DNA from 2 places in the Streptomyces sp. NPDC017936 genome. Region 2 is predicted to be linked to the other one. Evidence: riboswitches for the same ligand, from Rfam matches in the RefSeq annotation. Region 2 holds a riboswitch; the other holds the start of a gene.
What was found. A riboswitch is a leader RNA that binds a small molecule or an ion and turns the genes downstream of it on or off. The one in region 2 is predicted to bind thiamine pyrophosphate.
Positions count from the first base shown of each region.

Region 1 (7,046 bases), on a different contig from region 2:
CCCGATCCCGTACCTGCTGGGCGAGGTCGGCTCCGAGGACGGCGACGACGCGGCCGGTCCCGTCGTCGAGGGACCGCACGTCTACGCCGACGGGCTGGCCATCGCGATGGACGGCGGCGTGACGATGGCCGGAAAGCTGCTGGTCCAGCAACTGCCGCTGATCGTTTGACCGTTCACGTCTCCGGCGCTCCCCCGCGCCGGAGACGTCCGACGACACCGCAGGCCAGGGGCCAATTTCCGCGAACCCCCTGTTACCTCAGGCCGTCGCCGCTCTACCATCGGCTTATCCGTAGCAGGCTCCCCTCCGTTTCTGCCCGACGGCTCGTTGGCATGCGAGCCCCAAGCCCTACGGAGCATCGGGGGATGCACATGAACAGCGTTCCGCAGCACCTGCACAGCGAGGACCGCCAGGAGTACGAGCGGGTCCTCGACGAGGCGCTGCGCTCCGCACCACACCACCCGCACCTGACCGCTGTCGGACAGCGGCTGAACGCCGAACAACTGCGCACCATGGCGCTCAACGCCACCGCGCTCATCGCGGCGGCCGCGGCGACCGAGTACCAGCACTACGTGAAGGTCCGCGAGGAACTGCGCCACCCGGCGCCGTCCACCCCGTCGTCACCCGCCCACGAGTCCGGTTCCGGTGAGCCGGGCGTGGGCGGTCTGGGGCTCGCCACCACCATGGGAGAGGCCGCGCAGGTCGCCGAGGGCGCCGGGGCGGGCGCCGTCGCCATCGCCGCCGTCCTCACCCCCGTTCTCGCCGGAACCGCCGCGGTGATCTTCCTGCTCGTCGGTTACCTCCTCAGCATGCTCAGCCCCGGGCAGTCGTTCGCCCAGGCCATGCTCACCGCCGGATGGGCGTTCGGGGCCATCGCCGCGGCCGCCATCCTCGTCGCCACCGTCGGACTCCTCCTCACCGCGCTGCGCAACCGGCCCTCCGTGGAGGCCGGCCCGTACGACGAACTGCGCGACGAGGTGGCCCGCGCCAGGGAAGCCTGGCGGGAAGCCCTGCTCGAACGGGGCATCGTGCCGTTCCTGCGCGAGGCCCTCGCCGACCCCGGCACGGCCGCCGCGTCGCACTCCGAGCCGGCCCCGCAGGCGCCCACCGGCCGTCTGCCGAAGATCGGCTACGACCGCCCGGGCTTCACCAGCCCCGACGACGGGCGCACCGGCGGCTCCCGCCCGAGCTACAGCAGCCCGGACTACACCAGCCCGGACTTCGGCGGCCCGGAACACCAGCCGGAGTAGGCCTTCGGCTTGCGCCCCCCGCCACAGGGGAGCGCAAGCCGTACAGCCGGCGCCGTACGGAGCGGGACCGGCGTCAGTCCGCCAGCGGCAGATACACGCGGTTCCCCGCCGCCGCGAACTCCTTCGACTTCTGCGCCATCCCCTCCTCGATCTCCGCACGTGACCCACCGTGCTCGCGACGGATGTCCTGGGAGATCTTCATCGAGCAGAACTTCGGCCCGCACATCGAGCAGAAGTGAGCGGTCTTGGCCGGCTCCGCGGGCAGGGTCTCGTCGTGGAACTCACGGGCCGTGTCCGGATCGAGGGCCAGGTTGAACTGGTCCTCCCAACGGAACTCGAACCGGGCGTCGGACAGCGCGTCGTCCCATTCCTGCGCCCCGGGGTGGCCCTTGGCGAGATCGGCCGCATGGGCAGCGATCTTGTAGGTGATGACGCCGGTCTTGACGTCGTCCCGGTTGGGCAGACCCAGGTGTTCCTTGGGCGTGACGTAGCAGAGCATGGCCGTGCCCCACCAGGCGATCATCGCGGCACCGATGCCGGAGGTGATGTGGTCGTACGCCGGTGCGACGTCCGTCGTCAGCGGGCCGAGCGTGTAGAAGGGAGCCTCGTCGCAGATCTCCTGCTGGAGGTCGATGTTCTCCTTGATCTTGTGCATCGGAACGTGTCCCGGGCCCTCGATCATGGTCTGGACGTGGAAGCGCTTCGCGATCCGGTTGAGTTCCCCGAGCGTGCGCAACTCCGCGAACTGCGCCTCGTCGTTGGCGTCCGCGATCGAGCCCGGCCGGAGACCGTCACCGAGCGAGTACGTGACGTCGTAGGCGGCGAGGATCTCGCACAGCTCCTCGAAGTTCTCGTAGAGGAACGACTCCTTGTGGTGGGCCAGGCACCATGCCGCCATGATCGAGCCGCCGCGGGAGACGATGCCGGTCTTGCGGTTCGCCGTCAGCGGGACGTACGGCAGACGTACCCCCGCGTGGACCGTCATGTAGTCCACGCCCTGCTCGGCCTGCTCGATGACGGTGTCCTTGTAGATCTCCCAGGTCAGTTCCTCGGCCTTGCCGTCGACCTTCTCCAGGGCCTGGTAGAGCGGCACCGTGCCGATGGGGACGGGGGAGTTGCGCAGCACCCACTCGCGGGTGGTGTGGATGTTGCGGCCGGTGGAGAGGTCCATGACCGTGTCGGCTCCCCAGCGGGTCGCCCAGGTCATCTTCTCGACCTCCTCTTCGATGGAGGACGTCACGGCGGAGTTGCCGATGTTGGCGTTGACCTTCACCAGGAACCGCTTGCCGATGATCATCGGCTCGATCTCCGGGTGGTTGACGTTCGCGGGCAGGACGGCACGGCCCGCCGCGATCTCCTCACGGACCACCTCGGGCGACACGTTCTCCCGGATCGCCACGTACTCCATCTCCGGGGTGACCTCCCCCCGGCGCGCGTACGCGAGTTGGGTGACCGCCTTGCCGTCACGGCTCCGGCGCGGCAGACGGGGACGCCCCGGGAAGACCGCGTCGAGGTTGCGCAGGCCACCACGCGGCGAGGTGTGCTTGATCCCGTCGTCCTCCGGACGGACGGGGCGGCCCGCGTACTCCTCGGTGTCGCCGCGCGTGGTGATCCAGTTCTCCCGCAGCGGCGGCAGGCCCCTGCGGACATCGGTGTCGACGTGCGGATCGGTGTACGGGCCGGAGGTGTCGTACAGCGTGACCGACCGTCCGTTGGTGAGGTGCACCTGGCGGACCGGCACCCGCAGGTCGGGGCGGGTGCCCTCGACATACGCCTTGTGCCAGCCGATGGACTTCCCGGCCTCCCCGTGGGCAGAGCTCTCGGCGGAGATCTGCGCGGAGGCAGGCGTGCGTGCGTCCTTGTTGGTCATGAGACCTACTCCCTACGCCGGCATTACCCGGTAACAGGTTCAGCGGTCGACGCAGCGGCTACCGCCTGCCGACGTTTCCTGTGAAACATCACCTGGTGTCGGTGACGTTCCACGTGAAACATCGCGAAGACGGAGGTCAGCGCCCTCTCAGCCCGGTGCTCCGAGCTCCCGCGTGTGCAAAGGTGCCCCCACGCTAGCGGCAGTTCGGGCGCGGTGAACAGGGGGCCCTCTTCGTTCTTGCGATGATCGGGCGGTGACCACGACACACCAGCCTCCGTATCCACCACCCGAACCACCCCGCGGGCCGGGTGCCGGAAACGGCCACGGGCCCGGCACCGGCCGTGGCCGGATCCCCGCACCCGGAGACGACCGCGCCTTCGGCGGCGGGCACGCCCCGGGGCCCGGGTCCGGCGACGGTCGCTCTGAGGTCCATGGCGCGCGGGGCCCCGGCAACGGTCGGACGCCGAGCGGCGGGTACGGGCCCGGTGAGCCTCGGAGGCTCGACGGGCCCGGTGGCGGCGAGCGCGGGCCGGGCAGGGACGAATACGGTCCGGGCAGAGGCGAGTACGGCTCCGGCAGGGACGACTACCGCCCGGGCATGGGCGGACACGGCGCCGCCGGTGACCCGGCCGGCGCTCACCTCCACGCGCACGCCCCGGACGGCGGCCACAGCGGTGGGCCGGGTCCCGGTTCCGGTGGCGGGCACGGTTCCGGTGGCGGGCACGGTTCCGGCGAGGGGCACGGACCCGGTTCAGGCGGGGGGCACGGGCACTCGCACAGTCACGGCCCGGCCGCCCCCGTCTCCCTGCACCTGCGCAAGGTCATCACGGCCGTCCTCGTCCCGTTCGCCGTGGCGGTGCTCGCCGGGCTGGTCGTGCTGTGGCCCGGCGGCGCCCCGGCGCACGAGCGCACCGGCGTCGGCTTCGACCGGCAGACCCAGCACGCGACGGTGACCAAGGTGGAGACCTTGAGCTGCTCGTCGGTGAACGGCTCGGGCGGCGCCCCGACCGGCGACACCTCCACGGCCGAGGGCTCCTCCGCCCAGCAGCAGGCGAACGGCACCTGCAAGCGGGCCACGATCCGGGTGGACACGGGTCAGGACAAGGGACGCACGTTCACGGAGATCGTGCAGCCGGACCAGTCACGACAGCTGGACGAGGGCCAGAAGGTCGTGGTCGCCTACGAGCCCGCCGCGCCGAAGGACCTCCAGTACTCGGTGGCCGACGTGAACCGTCGCGTTCCGATGACGGTGCTCGCCCTGATCTTCGCCCTCGCCGTCGTGGTCGTCGGCCGGCTGCGGGGTGTCATGGCGCTGATCGCCCTGGCCATCAGCTTCCTCATCCTGAACTTCTTCATCCTGCCCGCGATCCTCCAGGGGTCGAACCCTCTGGTCGTGGCGGTGGTGGGGTCGAGCGCCATCATGCTGATCGCGCTCTATCTGTGTCATGGCCTGTCGGCCCGTACGTCCGTCGCGGTGCTCGGCACACTCATCTCGCTGTCGCTGATCGGCGTCCTCGGCTCGCTCTTCATCGACTGGGCCGCGCTCACCGGCAACACGGACGACAACACCGGCCTGATCCACGGCCTGTATCCGTCGATCGACATGAGCGGTCTGCTGCTCGCGGGCATCATCATCGGCTCGCTCGGCGTCCTCGACGATGTGACGGTGACCCAGACGTCGGCGGTCTGGGAACTGCACGAGGCCAACCCGTCCATGGGCTGGCGGGGGCTGTACCGGGCCGCCATCCGGATCGGCCGTGACCACATCGCCTCCGTGGTGAACACGCTCGTCCTCGCCTACGCCGGCGCCGCCCTGCCGCTGCTGCTGCTCTTCTCGATCGCCCAGAGCAACGTCGGCACGGTCGCCAACAGCGAGTTGGTCGCCGAGGAGATCGTGCGCACACTGGTGGGCTCGATCGGTCTGGTGGCGTCGGTTCCGGTGACCACGGCCCTCGCGGCCCTGGTCGTCTCGGCCGACCGACCGGAGTCCGGCAGGGCGGCCGCCGCAGCCGCGCAGGCGGCGCCGGGGGCCTCACCGGCCGGTACGGCGGTCCCCGCGCCCCAGACCGCCCGCAGCGGCCGGGGCAGACGACGCAAGCGCTGATGTGCGGGGGGGGGCGTCCGAGCCGTTGCCGAGGACGGACCCGGGCGCCCCCGCCCTGTCTTCCCGGCAGCCGGGTTCCACCGCCTGCCGGATACCGGGTCTCCCTGTCGTCCGGGACGCAGGGTCCGGCGGTCCGTGACCGCGACGTCCCAGAAGAAGCGTTCCTGCGGAGCCCCGCCCCGCGTCGAAACGTTCCCCCGTTCGGCCGACCGCTCAGCCGGCGCTCTGCTCCTCCGCGAGGATCCGGTCCAGTGCCTCCTCGAGGTGGGCGTCGAAGTCGGCGAGCGCCCCCTCCTGGCCCAGCGGCACGAGTTTGTCCGTGCGGTCGAGAAAGGCGACGAGCGGCGCCGCCGAGGAACGGAACACCGCCTGGTCGGCCCCGACCTGAAGCCGGATCAGCACCTCGCTCAGCGAGTCCGGATCGACGGGCGATACGCGCACGTCTCCCTCGCCGCACGGCCGCCCCACCCCGTCGATGAGCAGCTCCCGCCCGAACGCCCAGGTCACGGGGGCGTCCCCGGGCAGGTGGAAAGTGAGCCGTACGGCATAGGGATCACAGGTCTCGTAGCCCAGCTCCACCGGGATGCGGAACGAGAGCTCCTCCGAGACGAGAAAACTCATCATGACCTCTGCCTGAACCGCTTGTACGGACTCTCGCATCGCCTAACCCCGCATGGCCGTGAACTGGCTGGGAATGAACCCCTGATAGTGCAAGGCATCTTGCTGAACGTACACGACAGATCACAAGGAGTGATTTTTCAGATACTGATAGAGATCGCGAGCGATCCCAGCATCCGGCCGACCTCGTTCTGCAACTGCCGTGCCGCCGTCGGCAGTCGGTCGGCCTGGTGGACGGGCAGGGAGATCGCCACGGTGGCCGCGGTCGCGCCCACGGTGATCGGGATCGCGGCGCACACCGTGCCCAGTGCGTACTCCTGGCGCTCGACGACCGTGTCCATACGCCGGAAGCGGGCCAGCCGCCGCATCAGCGTGTGGTCGTCACGGACGGTGTACGGGGTGATGGACTGCACCGGGTAGCGATCGAGGTGGTCGCGGCGGGACCGCTCGTCCAGCTGCGACAGCAGGCACTGCCCGATGGCGTGCGCGTGGCCGGTTTCGCGGAAGTCGGCCCATTCCTCGACGGCCGGGATGCCCGGGGTGTCGGAGACGCACATGACGTCGATCTCACCGTCGCGGTACAGCGCGTAGTACACGGGGACACCGATCGAATCACGCCATTGGGCGAGAGTGTCGACGACCGTGCTGCGACGTTTCTGCGCGGCTCCGCTGCTGCCCAGCCGCTCGGCCGCCTCTCCGAGGAAGAACAACCCCTTGTCCCGCCGGAGGTATCCCTCGTGCACGAGGGTGCGCAGCAGGTGGTACGCCGTGGGGAGCGCGAGGCCGGTCTCGCGGGCCAGTTGCTTGGCCGGAGCCCCGCACGCGTGCTCCGCGACCGCCTCCAGCAGCCGCATCGCGCGCTGCACGGAACTGATGAGCGTCATCGCGGAGTGCGGCTGTTCGGGGACGCCTCCGCTCGGCGGACGCTGGCGCGGAGTCGCGGTGGAACACGGACGGGCAGGGGGTGCGAACGGTGTCGCTGATGCGGTGTCGACCGTGGGCAAGAGTCGCTCCCGAAGCGCGAGAGGGCGGCCCGTGCGGGGAACACGGGAGGGGGGATACGCCGCTCGCGGGGTCGTCCCCGCGCCGGGCTCCGGACTTTAACCGTCCGCCACCGCTCACGGACCGGCCGTCCGGGAAACTTCCCCCGGCCGAGGGAACCGGCGATTCCTGTTACCGGTCTCCGGCCTCCCGACCGCTCACCAG
Region 1 is NZ_JBIRHK010000012.1:170,472-177,517, forward strand. It holds gene ACH4F6_RS24985 (metallophosphoesterase) at 1-169, shown strand, start outside; gene ACH4F6_RS24990 (hypothetical protein) at 364-1,248, shown strand; gene thiC (phosphomethylpyrimidine synthase ThiC) at 1,322-3,118, opposite strand; TPP riboswitch at 3,111-3,300, opposite strand; gene ACH4F6_RS25000 (YibE/F family protein) at 3,717-5,222, shown strand; gene ACH4F6_RS25005 (SsgA family sporulation/cell division regulator) at 5,436-5,882, opposite strand; gene ACH4F6_RS25010 (IclR family transcriptional regulator) at 5,981-6,724, opposite strand; gene ACH4F6_RS25015 (DUF5326 family protein) at 7,040-7,046, opposite strand, start outside.
Region 1: it holds a riboswitch for thiamine pyrophosphate, as region 2 does, so the genes downstream of both, thiC (phosphomethylpyrimidine synthase ThiC) here and ACH4F6_RS29630 (thiamine ABC transporter substrate binding subunit) in region 2, are expected to answer to the same signal.

Region 2 (7,046 bases):
TCTACTCGACCTTCACCAAGAAGGAGATCGCGGACTCCACGAGGACCAGCGAGGTCCTGATCGCGCTGAGCGCGCCGAGCCGCGAGCAGGTCGACGCACTCGTCGACCGCGCCCTGGCCTCGGGCGGCACGCCCAGCGGCGAGACCCAGGACCACGGCTTCATGTACGGCCGGGCCTTCGACGACCTCGACGGCCACACCTGGGAGGTCATCTGGATGGACCCCTCGGCGATCGAGGGCTGATCCGCGGCGGACCGGGCGGTGGCGGGCACGGGCGGGGCAACCGGCTTCGTCCGCCCGGCCGTTCGGCGCGCGGGTGAAGCCGACGGCGGGAAGTGTCCACACGTTGACAGTTCTTATGGAACGCTTATAGACCTGTGAGACTCCCGGGGATGCCGTCGCCTCCGCTTCGGGGGCGTCACCTCCCCTGCCACCCCCCGCAGTTGCGCATCACGTAAAGGACAAACGTGTCCCCATCCCGTCGTACCGCCGCTCGTTCGGTGCGCCTGCTCGGTGTCGCCGCCGCCTCGGCCGCCCTCGTTCTCGGCGCCTCCGACCCGGCACTGGCCACCGACATCCGCACGTTCTCGGCCGAGGCCGCCTGTGACGGCGCGAAGGGCGTCATCACCGTCACCGACAAGGACAAGACGGCGACCCCGGCCGTCGTGACGGTCTTCCTCCAGAACAACAACGCCGATCTGAGGCAGGTCGGCGTGGCCACCACGGTCACCGGCTCCGCCAGGGGCGTCACCATATCCTTCGCCGAGGACTGGGAGCCGGGCGCCGAGTACCGGATCCACGTCAAGGCCGGTGACGACGTCAACGCCGACATCGCACCGAACCTGACCACCCCGTCCAAGGCGTGCACGGCCGAGGACGCCGACGACGAGCCCACCGCTCCGAGCAGCCCGTCGCCGTCCCCGTCGGACTCCGCCTCCGCCCCGGCCGGGACCGGGTCCGCGACGCCGGCCCCGTCGGCCTCGTCGCCCGCGTCCCCCTCGTCGCCCGCGTCGCCCGCGTCGCCCTCGGGGAGTGACAGCACCGCACCCGCGGACCCCGCCGCGAGCAACGCCCCCTCGCCCGCGGTCGGCGAGTCCAACCTCGCCGAGACCGGCGCCGGCTCCCGCACCGGCCTGATCGTCGGCATCGCGGCCGTGCTGGTCGTCGTGGGCGGCGGCGCGGTGTTCCTCGGCATGCGCCGCCGGGGCACGTCCGACCGCTGACCCCCACGGCCCGTTCCCCCGACGGGGGACGGGCCGCCGGTGTCCCGGCCGGACGTCGTCCTCTCCCGCCGGAACCCCGGCGGTCCCCGCTCCCGAGGACCTCCCGCGCGAGCTGTCGCGGCGACGGTCCCGGGGCGGCCCGGTCAGTCGAGCACGACGACCTCGGCCGGGTCGAACGCGACCCCGACCGTGTCCCCGACCTCCGGCGCCAGCCGCAGCGCACAGGCGGCCTCCAGGCGCGGCGCGTCCTCCGGCTGGAGCCGGACGGCGACGTGGGTGCCCCGGAAGGTGCGGGCGGCGACCGTGCAGCGCAAGCCCTCGTCCGCGCCGACCAGCCGCACCCCGGCCGGGCGGACCAGCAGCGTGCGGGGGCCCTGCGCGGAGCCGGCCGGCACCGGCACCTTGCCCCACGGGGTGTCCGCGGCCTCCTCGGCGACGCTCGCCTCCACCACGTTGTCGAAGCCGAGGAAGCGGGCCACGAAGGCGTCCGCCGGCCGCTGCCAGACCTCGAGCGGCGTACCGGACTGGGCGATCCGTCCGTCCCGCATCACCACCACCCGGTCGGCCAGCGCGAACGCCTCGCCCTGGTCGTGGGTGACCGCGAGCACGGTGGTGCCCAACCGGCCGAACAGCTCCCGCAGTTCGACCACCAGTCGCTCGCGCAGCGACCGGTCGAGCTGGCCGAGCGGTTCGTCCAGCATCAGCAGCCGGGGCCGGGGCGCGAGCGCACGCGCCAGCGCGACCCGCTGCTGCTCACCGCCCGAGAGCGCGGCGACGGCCCGGCGGGCGGCGCCCGGCAGCCCGACCAGGTCCAGCAACTCCTGCACGCGCTCGGCCTGTTGGCGCTTGGGCGTGCCGTGCATGCGTAGCCCGAAGGCCACGTTGCCGCCCACGTCCCGCTGCGGGAAGAGCTGGTGGTCCTGGAACATCAGCCCGAGCGCCCGCCGGTGCGCGGCCACCCCGGCCTGGTCGCGCCCGTCGAGCAGGACCCGCCCGGCGTCGAGGGGCTGCAGCCCGGCCACCGCCCGCAGCAGCGTCGACTTGCCGCTGCCGCTCGGCCCGAGCACGCACACCACCTCGTGCTCGGCGACGGCGAGGTCGACGGCGTCCAGCACGGCCCGTCCGCCGAACCGCACGGTCGCGCCCTCGAGCCGCAACAGCATCAGAACTCCCCCGTCCGGTCGATGGGGGTGCCCCCGGTCGAGCCTGTTCGAGACTGGGGGAGCAGCCGCTCCAGCACCAGCAGGGCCACCGCGCACACCAGCATCAGAATCGTCGACAGGGCCATCGCCTGCCCGTAGTTGAGCTCACCGGCCCGCCCGAGCAGCCGCGCCACCGCGACCGGCAGCGTGGGGTTGTCGGGCCGGGCGATGAACACCGTCGCCCCGAACTCCCCGAGCGACACCGCGAAGGCGAACCCGGCCGCGACGAGCAGCGCCCGCCGCACCATCGGCAGGTCCACCTCCCGCCACACCCGCCAGGGCGACGCCCCGAGCACGGCCGCCGCCTCCCGCAGCCGTCCGTCCACCGCCCGCAGCACGGGCAGCATGGTCCGCACGACGAAGGGGACGCCGACCAGCGCCTGGGCGAGCGGCACCAGGATCCAGGTGCCGCGCAGGTCCAGCGGGGGCTCGTCGAGCGCGATCAGGAAGCCGAAGCCGACGGTCACCGCGGAGACGCCCAGCGGCAGCATCAGCAGCGCGTCGAAGCCCCGGACGAGACGTCCGGCGTCCCGCCGGGTGAGGGCCGCCGCGGCCAGCCCGCCGATCAGCAGCGCGAGGGCGGTCGCGGCGGCGGCGTACTCCAGCGAGTTGCCGATCGCCTCGATCGGCGGCACCAGGAAGACGTTGCCCTCCTCGCTGGTCAGCGCCCGGTAGTAGGCGAGGTCCGGCGCGTCCAGCGACCGCTGCACCAGCACGGCCGGCGGCAGCACCAGCAGCAGGGCGATGCTCGCCAGCACCCCGCCGAGCAGCGCCCACTGCCCCGCCCCGCGCGGCCGCCGCGCGGTCAGCTTCGCGTCCACCAGCCGCAGCGCGGTCTCCCGCCGCCGCACCGTCCAGGCGTGCACGGCGAGGATCGCGCCCACGGCCGCGAACTGGACGATCGTCAGGACGGCCGCCGTGGACAGGTCGAAGATCTCGGAGGTCTGCCGGTAGATCTCCACCTCGAGCGTGGAGAAGGCGGGGCCGCCGAGGATCTGGACCACGCCGAAGGAGGTGAAGGTGAAGAGGAAGACCATCAGCGCGGCGGCGGCCACGGCGGGCCCGAGCGCGGGGAGGGTGACCGTGCGCCAGGCCCGCGCCCGGGAGGCGCCGAGCATGCGCGCGGCCTCCTCCTGCCGGGGGTCGAGCTGCGACCACAGCCCGCCCACCGTGCGCACGACGACCGCGTAGTTGAAGAAGACGTGCGCGAGCAGGATCGCCCACACGGTGGTGTCCAGCCGTACGCCCCACAGGTCGTCGAGGAGTCCGCCGCGCCCGACGAGCGCGAGGAACGCCGTGCCGACGACGACCGTCGGCAGCACGAACGGGACGGTGACGACGGCCCGCAGCACCTGCTTGCCCGGGAAGTCCAGGCGCGCGAAGACGTACGCGCCCGGCAGCGCCAGCAGCAGGGTGAGCGCGGTGGAGGCGAGCGCCTGCCAGGTGGTGAACCACAGGACGTGCCGGATGCCGGCCTGCCCGAGCACGTCGAGGAGGCGGCCGAACCGCCACTGCCCGTCGACGTGGAGTCCGCGCGAGACGATCGCGGCGACGGGGTAGGCGAAGAAGATCCCGAAGAACGCGACGGGCAGGGCCATGAGCCCGAGCCGCGCCGCGTTCCCGGAAGGCCTCCTGGCCGGGGTCACTTCAGTACGAGCGAGGTCCACGACGTGACCCACCGGTCGCGGTTCTCGGCGATCCTCGCCGGGTCCATGGTCTCGGGGTCCTGCGCGGCGGGCCCGTACTTCGTGAACTCGGCGGGCACGCCCGCGCCCTCGGTCACCGGGTAGACGAACATGTTGAGCGGCATGTCCTCCTGGAACTCCCGGGAGATCAGGAAGTCGATGAGCGCCTTGCCGCCGGCGCTGTTCCTCGCGTTGCTCAGCAGCCCCGCGAACTCGACCTGCCGGAAGCAGGTGCCGGTGGCCACGCCGGTCGGCGCGGTGGTGGGCCTGGGGTCGGCGAAGACGACCTCGGCGGGCGGCGAGGAGGCGTAGGAGACGACGAGCGGCCGGTCGCCCCCGGCCTTCCTGCCGCCCGCGGAACCGGAGAACTCCTCGTTGTAGGCCTGCTCCCAGCCGGAGACCACCTTCACGCCGTTGGCCCGCAGCTTCTTCCAGTAGCCCTCCCACCCGTCGTCGCCGTACCGGGCGGCCGTACCGAGCAGGAAGCCGAGGCCGGGTGAGGAGGTGGAGGCGTTCTCGGTGACCAGGAGGTTCCTGTAGGCGGGCTTGACCAGGTCGTCGAAGGTGGCCGGCGGGGCCAGCTCGTGGTCGGCGAAGTACTTCTTGTCGTAGTTGACGCAGACGTCGCCGTGGTCGACGGGGGTGACCCGGTGCTTGTCCGCGTCGAGCCGGTACGCGGCGCCGACCCGGTCGAGGCCCTTGGCCTCGTACGGCTGGAACAGGCCGTTGTCGAGGGCGCGGGACAGGAGCGTGTTGTCGACGCCGAAGAAGACGTCGCCCTGCGGGTTGTCCTTGGTGAGGATCGCCTTGTTGACGGCCTGCCCGGCGTCGCCGTCGGTGAGGACCTTCACCTTGTAGCCGGACTGCTTCTCGAAGTCGGCGAGCACGCTCTTCGTCACGGCCCACGAGTCGTGGCTGACGAGGGTGACGGTCTTCGGGTCGCCACCTGATCCGGTGTCGCCGGACGACGAACCGCACGCGGACAGCGTGACGAGACCGAGGCCGACCGCCGCGGCCACGAACATCCTGGTGTGCACTGGATTCCTCCTGGGGTTGACCAGGAAGAGACGCGGCCCTGCCCGGGACCCGCGGAGACTCCGCGGGTACCCGGGCAGGGCGCAACAGCTCGAGTGATGACCGAACTTCCTACCCAGAATGACCTGGGCGAGGTTCAGAGGGTCTGCGGCCGGTTGCCGCACTCTCAGCGCTGTGGCGCTCCCCTGTCGGAATATGAAGGTATGAAGTTGTCCGGGATCAGACTACCGCTCGGTGGCGGCGAGCTGACCACAGGCCCCGTCGATCTCCTGGCCGCGGGTGTCCCGGATGGTGACCGGCACCCCGTGCGCCGCGATGGCCTCGACGAACGCCTTCTCGTCCTCGGGCCGGGAGGCGGTCCACTTCGAGCCGGGCGTCGGGTTGAGCGGGATCAGGTTGACGTGCACCGGTCGGCCCTTGAGGAGCCGTCCCAGGCGGTCGCCGCGCCAGGCCTGGTCGTTGATGTCGCGGATCAGGGCGTACTCGATGGACAGCCGGCGGCCGGACTTCTCGGCGTACTCGAAGCCCGCGTCGAGCACCTCGCGCACCTTCCACCGCGTGTTCACGGGGACGAGGGTGTCGCGCAGCTCGTCGTCCGGGGCGTGCAGCGAGATGGCGAGCCGGCACTTGAAGCCCTCGTCGGAGAACCGGTGGATGGCCGGCACCAGCCCGACCGTCGACACGGTGATCCCGCGCTGCGACAGGCCGAGCCCGTCCGGCGTCGGGTCGGTGAGCGCGCGGATCGCGCCGACGACCCGCTTGTAGTTGGCGAGGGGCTCGCCCATGCCCATGAAGACGATGTTGGACAGCCGGGCCGGCCCGCCCGGGACCTCCCCGTCCCTCAGCGCCCGCATCCCGTCGACGATCTGGTGCACGATCTCCGCCGTCGACAGGTTCCGGTCCAGCCCGGCCTGTCCGGTGGCGCAGAACGGGCAGTTCATCCCGCAGCCCGCCTGGGAGCTGATGCACATCGTCACCCGGTCCGGGTAACGCATCAGCACCGACTCCACGAGCGTGCCGTCGAACAGCCGCCACAGCGTCTTGCGGGTGGTGCCCTGGTCGGTCGACAGGTGCCGGACCACCGTCATCAGGTCGGGCAGCAGCGCCTCGCGCAGCTTGTCGCGCGCCCCGGCGGGGATGTCGGTCCACTCCGCCGGGTCGTGCGCGTACCGCGCGAAGTAGTGCTGCGACAGCTGCTTCGCCCGGAACGGCTTCTCACCGATCTCCGCGACCGCCTCCTTCCGCTCGGCGGGCGAGAGGTCGGCGAGATGCCGCGGCGGCTTCTTGGCTCCGCGGGGGGCGACGAAAACGAGTTCTCCGGGCTTAGGCATGGCCCTACCAGTGTCGCAGATCCACTCGGGTGACCCGGTCGGCCGGCCGGAGCACGCGACGAGCCCCCGTCCGCGGGGGACGGGGGCTCGGGTCGGCCGGGTGCGGACCGGTCAGCCGGAGCCGACGAACAGCACCAGGAGGAGCCAGACGACCGGCGCCGTCGGCAGCAGCGAGTCCAGCCGGTCCATGATGCCGCCGTGGCCCGGGAGCAGCGTGCCCATGTCCTTGATGCCCAGGTCCCGCTTGATCATGGACTCGCCGAGGTCACCGAGCGTGGCGCTGGCCGCGACCGCGAGGCCGAGGAGCAGGCCCTGCCACCAGGTGCCGTCGTCGATGAGGAACTGCATGCACAGCGCGCCGGCGACCATCGCGAACGACACCGCGCCGAGCAGGCCCTCGCGGGTCTTGCCGGGACTGATGCGCGGGGCGAGCTTGTGCCGGCCGAAGCGCCAGCCGACGGCGTACGCGCCGGTGTCGCTGACCACCGTCAGCACCAGGAAGGTCAGCACGCGCTGCGCCCCGTCGTCGGCCGTGAGCATCAAGGCGACGAAGGTGGCCAGGAACGGGACG
Region 2 is NZ_JBIRHK010000016.1:126,080-133,125, forward strand. It holds gene ACH4F6_RS29610 (VOC family protein) at 1-242, shown strand, start outside; gene ACH4F6_RS29615 (LAETG motif-containing sortase-dependent surface protein) at 467-1,222, shown strand; gene ACH4F6_RS29620 (ABC transporter ATP-binding protein) at 1,366-2,385, opposite strand; gene ACH4F6_RS29625 (ABC transporter permease) at 2,385-4,091, opposite strand; gene ACH4F6_RS29630 (thiamine ABC transporter substrate binding subunit) at 4,067-5,134, opposite strand; TPP riboswitch at 5,235-5,341, opposite strand; gene rlmN (23S rRNA (adenine(2503)-C(2))-methyltransferase RlmN) at 5,369-6,475, opposite strand; gene ACH4F6_RS29640 (phosphatidate cytidylyltransferase) at 6,587-7,046, opposite strand, start outside.